2 regions of the Siphonobacter sp. genome follow, and region 2 is predicted to be linked to the other one. Evidence: riboswitches for the same ligand, from Rfam matches in the RefSeq annotation. Region 2 holds a riboswitch; the other holds the start of a gene.
What was found. A riboswitch is a leader RNA that binds a small molecule or an ion and turns the genes downstream of it on or off. The one in region 2 is predicted to bind cobalamin.
Positions count from the first base shown of each region.

Region 1: linked by a shared signal. The riboswitch ahead of metE (5-methyltetrahydropteroyltriglutamate--homocysteine S-methyltransferase) and the one ahead of ACOJTG_RS08015 (cobyrinate a,c-diamide synthase) in region 2 are both predicted to bind cobalamin.

Region 1 covers NZ_JBMDWJ010000211.1:1,713-7,005, reverse strand. The annotation lists gene ACOJTG_RS12985 (VRR-NUC domain-containing protein) at 1-325, opposite strand, end outside; gene ACOJTG_RS12980 (cysteine-rich CWC family protein) at 429-635, opposite strand; gene ACOJTG_RS12975 (acyl-CoA thioesterase) at 797-1,183, opposite strand; gene metE (5-methyltetrahydropteroyltriglutamate--homocysteine S-methyltransferase) at 1,296-3,605, opposite strand; cobalamin riboswitch at 3,836-4,051, opposite strand; gene ACOJTG_RS12965 (phosphoglycerate kinase) at 4,314-5,293, shown strand, end outside.
Region 2 covers NZ_JBMDWJ010000139.1:261-5,553, forward strand. The annotation lists partial or broken gene ACOJTG_RS08000 (alpha-L-rhamnosidase C-terminal domain-containing protein) at 1-191, shown strand, start outside; gene ACOJTG_RS08005 (sugar phosphate isomerase/epimerase family protein) at 261-1,112, opposite strand; gene ACOJTG_RS08010 (Hsp20/alpha crystallin family protein) at 1,381-1,824, opposite strand; cobalamin riboswitch at 2,072-2,350, shown strand; gene ACOJTG_RS08015 (cobyrinate a,c-diamide synthase) at 2,456-3,790, shown strand; gene cobN (cobaltochelatase subunit CobN) at 3,783-5,293, shown strand, end outside.

The sequences.
Region 1 (5,293 bases), on a different contig from region 2:
TGAAAATGTCGAGTACCTCCCCCGCCCGATTCTGATGGTACACTGACAGCGGAGCCACAAACCCCTTGCGTTCCAGCTCGAGCAGGGCTTCGCCCCAGTATTCAATTTCCGGATAATTAAGCTTACGAACGCGGAAGAAAGCTACCCTTCGGTTGGTAAACCGAATAAACAGACACTGAGCATCTTCGCTGAGATGATCAAAGTCGTGCAGAAATTCCCGCTCGTCATCGGTAAGCAATTCCAGGTAAAAACGGCGAACGAATTCAATTAAATAGCGAAAGTACTCAAGGTAATATTTAGGAGGCAGTTCCAGGCGTTCGGACATAGCAAGAGCTTCGTGGCTTAGAACTAGGATAATGCTTTTTATGAAGAAAAAGTTTGATTTTCAGCCTGTGGATTGATTGGATCCAACATTACTGAAACGATCACTACCCCTGCGTTTCCTGCCGTAACTCCTCCAGACAATGCACGCACAGGCAGCTCCCGTCATACTCCATTACCGAAATGTCACGAATGTATTGCATCTCATTCGTCGTTAGAGCTACGTTCATGCAATCACATTTCAGACTGGCATTGAGTTTGCAGGTGAACAACCGTCCACAACGCGGGCAACCTTCAATGGCGTGTTTAGACATAGGGAGTTGGTAGTTTTCGGTTTACTGTTTTCAGTTTGAGGCGTTTGCGAACTTTAGTAACGCTCTGGTGAAAGCCCGCTTCCGGAACAGTAAAATTCTGCGTGTAGTTGCATACCCCTACTTATTCACTCCACTGAAAACAGTAAACCGGAAACTGTAAACTAATCCAGAATTCGCACCGGCTTCTTATCCGCATCAATGGCTACGAACGTAAACGTGCCGTGGATGGCGAGTTCGCGGCCTTCGGCGTACATGCTTTCGACAAAAATCTCTACGCTTACCCGCATACTCGTGTTTCCGACGTGTACGACATTGCCAATCAGCTCGACCAGCATTCCCGCCTGAATAGCCTGACGGAAATCAATGCGGTCGCTCGATACCGTCACCATCGGTTTTCTGGCCAGTCGTGTCGCCGTGATGAAGGCAATTTCATCCATCCACTGCATCGCCATACCCCCGTACAGCGTATCATAATGGTTGGTCGTATGCGGGAAAACAGCTTTAAATACGCGGGTCTCCGCCGCTTTGATTTTTTCTTCTAAAGACATGAGAAATACTAGTTTTCAGTCGTCAGTCTTCGGTTTTCAGTGGTAATACCTGGCTTTACTAAAGCTATCCAGGTATTACCACTGAAAACTGTAAACCGCAAACTGACAACGGTTATACCCTTATCGTCTGCTGGAGCTGCCGGGCGGCGGCTACCATGTTTCGTAAGGCCTGATCGGTTTCGGCCCAACGGCGGGTTTTCAGGCCGCAGTCGGGATTGACCCACAAGTTACGAGCCGGAATCGTACGAAGTGCTTTTTCCAGCAAATGTGCCATTTCTTCCACGCTCGGTACACGCGGCGAGTGTATGTCGTACACGCCGGGTCCGATCTCATTGGGGTACTGAAAGTCCGAGAATGCTTCCAGCAATTCCATCTGCGAACGGGAGGTTTCGATGGTAATCACGTCGGCATCCATCCGGGCGATGGCCTCCATGATGTCGTTGAATTCCGAGTAACACATGTGCGTGTGAATCTGCGTCTGGTCCGCTACCCCCGAAGCACTCAGCCGGAACGCGTCCACGGCCCAGGTCAGGTACGCCCCCCAGTCCGCCCGCCGCAGGGGCAATCCTTCGCGAATGGCGGGTTCGTCAATCTGAATGATCCGGATGCCCGCTTGTTCCAGTTCCTGTACCTCATCCCGAATCGCTAAGGCAATCTGGAAGGCCGTATCCTTACGTGGCTGATCATCCCGGACAAAGGACCATTGCATGATCGTGACCGGACCCGTCAACATTCCTTTCATGTATTTCTCGGTTTTCGATTGAGCGAAGGTCGTCCAGCGTACCGTCATGGCTTCGGGACGTTCTACGTCACCGTAGATAATCGGTGGCTTCACGCAACGACTGCCGTAACTCTGTACCCAGCCATTTTGAGTGAAGACGTAGCCCGTCAGTTGCTCACCGAAGTACTCTACCATGTCATTACGCTCGAACTCGCCGTGTACCAGCACGTCCAGTCCCACTTCCTCCTGCCAGCGAATGGATTTTTCGATTTCAGCTTCTACAAACGCTTCGTATTCAGCCTGGGTTACTTCGCCTTTCTTGTACTTCGCCCGCCATTGCCGTACCTCGTCGGTTTGGGGAAAGGAGCCAATGGTCGTCGTGGGAAAGAGCGGTAATTGCAGGCTTTCTCCCTGAATTTGTTGACGAATAGCAAAGGCACTATCCCGCTCAAAATCGTCCGATTGTACGGCCTGTACCCGCGTTTTAACGGGAGATTTGTGAATCAGCGAACTCGTCCGGCGACTTTCCAGAGCCGCCTGATTTTCCAGCAGTAATGCCTGAGCTTCTCCCTTGGCCAGACGTCCCAGCGTTACTACTTCACCGAGTTTCTGCTTGGCAAAGGCCATCCAGTTTTTAATTTCGGGCGTCAGTACCGCTTCGTTTTTCTCCGAATCCAGATCATACGGTACGTGCAGCAGGGAGCAGGACGGAGCAATCCAGACGCGATCTTTTCCCAGTACCTCCACCGCTCGCTGAATCAGGGTCAGCGATTGCGTGAAGTCATTTTTCCAGACGTTTCGTCCGTCTACTACGCCTAGCGAAAGGATTCGTTGCGAAGCGACAAAACTGGTATCGGCCAAGATGACTTCCAGTTGTTCGTTGCCGCGTACCAAATCCACGTGCAAAGCCGCTACGGGCAATTGTAGGGTCAGGGCCAGGTTGGGCTGTATGCTTTCAAAATACGTGGCCACCAGCAAGGATAGCTGAGGTACTGCCCGAGCTAGGTATTCGTAGGCCTGCTGAAAAGCGATTTGCTCATTTTCGGATAAGTCCAGCGTCAGGCAGGGCTCGTCGAGCTGTACCCAGGTCGTACCTCGGGTAGCCAGTTCGCGTAGTACGTCGGCGTACACGGGCAGCAGGCGTTCGAGCAGATCAATGCGATGGAAACCCGCTTCTTTTTCTTTGCCCAGTAACAGAAACGATACGGGGCCGAGCAACACGGGCTTCGTCAGAATACCCATTTGCTTGGCATCTTCAAAGTCGTGAATGACTTTATCGGAATACCGCTTAAACTGCTGATTTTTCAGAAACTCCGGTACGATGAAGTGGTAATTGGTATCAAACCATTTCGTCATCTCCATGGCTTTGATGTCCAGCCCATTCTGTTGAATACCCCGGGCCATGGCGAAGTAGATTTCCAGTTCGCGATTACTCTTGCCGTCAATCAGCGACTGGTATCGTTCGGGTACCGCCCCTACCATCAGGGCCGTATCCAGTACCTGATCGTAATACGAAAAGTCGTTGGAAGGAATCCACTGGATACCGGCTTCCTGTTGCGTTTGCCAGTTTTGCCGACGGACCTGCCGTCCGGCCCAGAGGAGTTCGTCTTTGGAGATTTTTCCGGCCCAGAATTGTTCGCTGGCCCATTTCAGTTCGCGTTTGCTGCCCACACGGGGGTAGCCCAGGTTGTGCGTAACCATGTTGTTTGTGTTAAAAAAGGGTTTAAAAAACGCCTCTGAAACACCCAACCCGCCAAAAAAGGTGAATTGTTACGAATGCGTAGGCATACGATCTCCGGCTCACGTTCGTCGCTGAACGTCAGAAAAAAGAATACACGTTTTCGAACCCGCTCTGAGCATCAGAACCGGGCGAAGAAACGCCTACAACATTTGTAAAATCAATGCGTGCATCAGGCCTTAGTCGTGAAGGCATGACCATTGAGAAAGTTGGCAAGTCTCCTGGCTTGTACCATGCTGGCCCCCCTTCTCATTCCTCGCGGAACAATGGGAAATTTGGGTAGCACGTGTTCCGCTGCGGCGAAACGGGTACTTACAGTAGCACGTCTGCTCGTGATTCACACACGATTCCTTTTTCATTCCTTAGGGAGCGAAGACCTCCCCACGAAACCAACCATCCGATTGACGGGCATTACAAAGAACGCCGCAAATATAGAGCATAGTTTTTTTAAATACGGAAGCAGAATCTTTTTTAGAAAAGACGTTACTCCACCTACTCATTCCTGCAGCGTATATCTTTTTAGCAAAATTTTAAGAGGTTTCGCTTAAAAACTCGTCAGGTTTAGGGAAGTTTGGCCGAATTTCTAAATTTGTTCCGTTCTTGACTAACGCTTCAGAACTTTGTTACCGCGTGGTCTTACCATTACTCATTTAAACTTCTGATTCTATCTGATGAAGACGCTGAACCAGTACAATTTCGCCGGAAAAAAGGCACTTGTCCGCGTAGATTTCAATGTCCCTTTGAATGACCGCTATGAAATTACTGACGATACCCGCATCAAAGCTACCATCCCCACGATTCAGAAAATTCTGAACGACGGTGGTTCGGTAATCCTGATGTCGCACCTGGGTCGTCCGAAAGACGGTCATACCGAAAAATATTCGCTCAAACACCTGGTTAATGCCCTGTCGCTGATTTTCAACCGTCCGGTAAAATTTGCCGATGACGCCATTGGTCAGCAGGCTGTAGATCAGGCCGCTAACTTGCAGCCCGGTGAAATCCTACTGCTGGAAAACCTTCGTTTCTACAAAGAAGAAGAAAAAGGAGACGTGGCTTTCGCCGAGAAACTGTCTCGCCTGGGTGATGTTTGGGTAAACGATGCTTTTGGTACGGCTCACCGGGCACACGCTTCAACGGCGGTAATCGGTCAGTTCTTTACTGACAAAGTAAGCGGTTACGTGATGCAGGCTGAGCTAGACAACGCTCAGCGTATTCTGGATAACGTAGAGCGTCCGTACACGGCCATCATGGGTGGAGCGAAAATCTCCGACAAAATTCTGGTGATCGAACGCCTGCTGGATAAAGTGGATACGCTGATTCTGGGTGGTGGGATGACCTACACCTTCACGAAAGCGTTGGGTGGACAAATCGGAAATTCCATCCACGAAGACGACAAAATGGAGCTGGCTCTGGAGCTGATCGAAAAAGCGAAAGAAAAAGGAGTCAATCTACTGATGCCGCTGGATACGGTGATTGCCGATAAGTTTTCCAACGACGCCACCAAAACGACGGTTCCTTCGGGTCAGATTCCCGAGGGCTGGGAAGGTCTGGACATTGGACACCAGTCGATCGTAGTATTCAAAGAAGCCATCCTGAATTCGAAAACGATTCTCTGGAATGGTCCGATGGGTGTATTCGAATTCCCGAATTT
Region 2 (5,293 bases):
CCTTGGGTACCCTGAAAGAAGCTTCGGGCAGTATGCCCCACCCCGCAGGGACGATCAAAACCCAGTATACGTTGAATGCACAAGGCAAATTAACCGCCCGCATCACCCTCCCTCCGGCGACGAGCGGAACGTTGCATTGGAAAGGCAAAACCTATCCCCTTCAGGAAGGATCACAGGTACTTTCCTTATAGCGTGTATAAAACAGAAAAGCCCCGCTTACAAAGCTGATTTGTAAGCGGGGCTTTTCTAGGAAGGCATTTTTATTCTTTTAATCCTTTCAGGTACGCAATGCTTTGAGGCACCTGCTGAGCGATACTCGGACTTTCATCTTCAATGAAATAATGGCGAATACCTAGTCGCTTGGCTTCTTTAATAACGCCGGGAATGTCGATCTGCCCCGTTCCTAATGCTACGTCGTTTTCCAGCGGGGTTGATCCGGTGAAGTCTCCTTTTATTCCTTTTTTAAGGTCTTTCAGGTGAATCAACTGAAACCGTTTGCCGTATTTCTTGAGCAAAGCCACGGGGTCGGCCCCGCCGTGCTGAGCCCATAGGATATCCAGCTCAAAGGAAACATCCGCCGGATGAGTGTTTTTGACGATGTAATCAAACAACGTTCCCTGTTCGTAAGGACTGAACTCGTAGCCGTGATTGTGGTAACAGAAAGTTAAACCCGCGGCTTTCAGTGCTTTCCCCGCCTTATTAAAATCTTCGACAGCTTTTTTCGCATGATCGATGGTAAATGCTCCCTGATGCGGAATCCAGGCGACCATAACGTACCGAGATCCCAGGGCTTTTGCCTGTTTGATAACACTCTGAGGGTCACTCACCAGCTCCTCGTACGAAGCTCCTGTGGCGGGTATGGTAAGCTTCCGCTTTTGAAGCATCTGTTTGTACGCTTCCGGAGTCAGGCCTTTCGGGGTGTTTCCCTCGATTTCCGTAATGCCCAACGAAGCAATCAGGTCCAGCGTTTTCTCCACCTCTTTCGCAAATTCATTGCGATAGGTATACGCCTGAACACCAATGGGAAAGGTGTATAAAGGTTTGTTACTTTGGGCAGAGGCTTTTAGCCCAAATAGGACCATTAGAAGCGTGCTAACAAGGAATGCTTTCATACAAAAGGTTTAGATACGATTTGTATTCAAAGATACACTCCTTGTTGATCGACTGGTCTTCGTTCCAGTAGGAAAGTTGATTACTGGTTTCTTTGCTTGGGGAGAGGTCCTTTTTATATCTAGGATACTGTCCCTTGTAGAGCGTATTGACGAGCGTCTGTAACGCTCGTCAAACCACAATAAAAAGGCTTCCTACCCCCTCAATAGCCCTTATACACAAAAGGACTGCTTTAGAAGCAGTCCTTTCAAAAGTGAAGTATCGCAGTAATTACTGAATACTAATCAACCGGGGAGCTTTCTGTTTTACCTCTTCCCGTTTTGGAATCGTCAGATGCAGCAGTCCATTTTCGTAGCGGGCCTGGATGCCTTCTTCATTGACCACATCTTTCGGCAGTACAAAGGTCCGCTCAAAGGACTGGTAGCTAAACTCCCGGCGGGAGTAGTGTTCGTCTTTTTTGTCTTCCGTTACCGATTGCTTTTGAGACGAAATCTTCAGTGTATTCTCGTCAAGCTGGATGTGAAAATCTTCTTTTCTCATCCCCGGAGAAGCCATTTCGACTTCAAACGCATCGGCCGTTTCGCGAATATTCACCGCCGGAACGGTCGTACCCGTCGATGAAAAATGCGACTGATTCCAGTTAAAAAGATCGCGACCTAGGAAATCATCAAAAAAGCTGGGGAAGCTGGGAAACAGCTCATCCTTTTTTCTCATGAGTGACATAGTTACCTCCTTTTTAAAAGTTGATCAAACGAATGCGACGAAGACGTTTCTTCATCACTTCCCCTCTTTTAAAGGGGCGTGCCAAAATTGTTTTCCTTACCTATTTGTCAGCGAAAACTGTCAAATTTTCATTGGCTAGTCTTTCCTTTTGACAGTTAACTAACGATTACGGGGTCACTACCCTCACCTTGCAGACGAATCCCAGGGTTTATCCTACTGAAAGGCAAGCAAAGCAACGTATCTTCGTCCCCAAAAAGGTTCTGCTTAACCGCGGATGAATAGGGAATCGTGCGGACCGCCGATGCGGTTTAAATCACGAGCTGTCGTGCAACTGTATGTTTTTTTCAGTTTTCAGCTTACTGTTTTCAGTTTTCAGGAGTAAAATACTTCACTAAGCAACTGTAAACGGAAAACCGACTACTGTAAACTTTCTTTAGAGAAGCCACTGTACCTCGCGTATGGGAAGGCGTTGGGAAGGAAACGAGCCAGGAGACCTGCCTTTTTGTATCGGTTACACGCTTTCACGGACTAAGGCGGAAATCAGAAGTAAATTTGCCGGAGGGGTGTACCCGTCTCCGATTCTTCTTTTTTGTCTTTTTCAGGAAGGCCAGCTTATTCTTTCATGGCCAGTCATTTTCTCATTGCGGCTCCGCATAGTGGTTCGGGCAAGACGACGCTTACGCTGGGTCTGTTGCGGGCTTTGCGACACCGGGGATTAACGGTTCAGCCCTTCAAGTGCGGGCCGGATTACATTGATATTCAGCACCATCGCACGGCCGCCGGACGAGCCAGTATCAATCTGGATCTGTTTATGGCCTCCCCCGAACACTTGCAGACCCTGTATCAAACCTACGGTTCCGGGGCGGATGTATCCGTTACTGAAGGCGTGATGGGTCTGTTCGACGGGGCCGACCGGATGCAGGCGAGTACGGCCTCACTGGCCGAATGCCTCGGCATACCCATTATTCTGGTGGTACAGGCCAAGGCGATGGCGTACTCGGCGGCACCGCTTCTGTACGGATTCAAGCATTTTTACGCGGGCATACAAATCGCCGGCGTCCTTTTCAACGGGGTACAGACGGCCTCTCATTTTCGCTTTCTGGAGGAAGCCTGTCAGGATGTGGGATTGCCCTGTCTGGGCTATTTCCCTACCCACGCCGATTTTACCATTCCTTCGCGGCACCTGGGTTTACGCACGTCTTCGGAGATCGACTACGAGCAAATCATCGAAGCCATCGCCCGGAAGATTCCGCAGACCATTGACCTGGATCGACTTTTGGCCCTTACTAAAACTGATGAAGAGGCTCCCCTAGCTCAAGCCTTGTGCCATCGTACGGCCTGTAAGGTGACTATCGCCCGGGATGAGGCGTTTTCATTTCAGTATCACCAAAACCTAGCGGTGCTGGAAGCCCAGGCGGAAGTACAGTACGTAAGTCCACTCCGGGACACCGAGCTGCCCGAAACGGATCTCTTGTACCTACCCGGTGGCTACCCTGAATTGCACGCTCAGACCCTGAGTGCCAATACGGTCTTTCGGGAAAGCGTGCGAGCGTACTGCCAGAACGGTGGATACGCCTACGCGGAGTGCGGCGGGTTGATGTACCTGGGCCAGCAGTTAACCGACGCGGAAGGTCACAGCTATCCAATGGCCGGGGTGTTTCCCTTTTCAACGAGTCTGCAACACGCGAAGCTGACCCTGGGTTATCGACAAATTCACTTTCAAAATACCTTACTGAAAGGTCACGAGTTTCATTATTCTACCTTACAGGAAGCGGAAGAACTATCCTCCCTGGCTCCGGTCCGCAATGCCCGGGGTCTGGAAGTCGGGACTAAAATCTACCGCGTACAAAATACCCTGGCTTCGTACGTACACTTATACTGGGGCGATGGCCCAACGTGGCTGACGGATCTGCTTCGTACGCTTTCTACTTCCCTTTCCACGCATCCACATGGCTGAAATCAAACGGCAACGGGTCATGCGACCCGACGGAAAAGCCATTAATCTGGTCCAGCGGCGGGGACATTTGTCCTACTGCTATAATGCCTGCTGCTGCGGGCGAACCGACCGCGGGTACGCCCCGGTACTGGTTGACGTCTACAAAAACGAATGGCTCCGTCGAAAAATGCGGAATCAGGTTCACCTGACCAAAGGCGGTTGTCTGGGGCCCTGCACGCTGGCAAACGTGGCAACCCTGCTTTTCGACGGGCATTCGGTATGGTTTCATTCGGTGAACAGTGAGTGGCACATCAAAGCCATTTTCGATTACATTGACCGCATGCTGGTCGCCGACTGCTTCCTGAGTCCACCCGCCGAACTGGCCGAATTTGTCTTTCAGTACTACACCTGGAAAGGCTCAGAAGCGGCTACTCTACGCGGGGAAACGCCCTCGCCCACCGATGGAATCGTATTTCTGACGCACGCCGATACGGATTTGCTAACCCTCAGCCGGATCAGTTTACCCGACGATTTTCCCAAAGTACTGGGCCTAAGCTTACTGGCAATCAAGACCGAAGCCCACATGGCTCAGTTGCTGGAACGGGAGATTGGAGCAGCTCAGGTCATTATTCTACGAATTCACGGACGCCCCAGCAGCGTACCGGGTTTTCATGAACTGGTAAAGCGGGCCCAGCAGAATCAGCAACATCTGATTGTCATCAGCGGTACGGGTGAGCTAAACCCGGAATTTGCGGCGGTTTCTACGGTATCTCCGGCTATTCAGCAGGATGCCTTGTCCTACGTACAGGCGGGCGGAGCGGGGAATTTTACGTCGCTGCTGTACTACCTTTCCGATCACTTATTGCTGACGGGGTACGGAGCCGACCTGCCCCAGACGCTGCCCGAACATGGCCTTTACCATCCCGACTTACCCGAAAACGCGGAGCTGAGCGACTGGCAAAAGCACTACGATCCCCAACAGCCGACGGTCGGGATTACCTTTTACCGTTCGCACTGGATCAGCGGGAATACGGCGTTCGTGGATGCCTTGATTCGTTCACTGGAAGATCGCCAGATCAACGCACTAGCGGTGTACACCTCGTCCCTCAAAGCGATTCATCCCGAAACGGGCCACCCGCAGGCTTTTCAGTTTTTCGACCGAACGGCAGGCGTGGCCATTGATACGTTGATCAATACGGTTTCCTACGCGATGACGGATGCCGATCAGCAGGGTTCGTCCGGGGCTTTACGCCACCTTGACGTACCGATTTTACAGGCCATCACGAGTGGAATGAGTCGTGTACCCTGGGAGTTGTCGAGTCGCGGCCTCACGCCCCTCGATACGGCTATGAACGTCGCCATTCCCGAATTCGACGGGCGTATCATTACCGTTCCCATTTCTTTCAAGGAAAAAAACGGCGATACCACGGCGTACGAGCCTGTTCCCGACCGCATCGAACGGGTAACCGGAATTGCTCAGCGACTGGCCCGCCTTCGGCATACGCCAAACGCTCAGAAACGAGT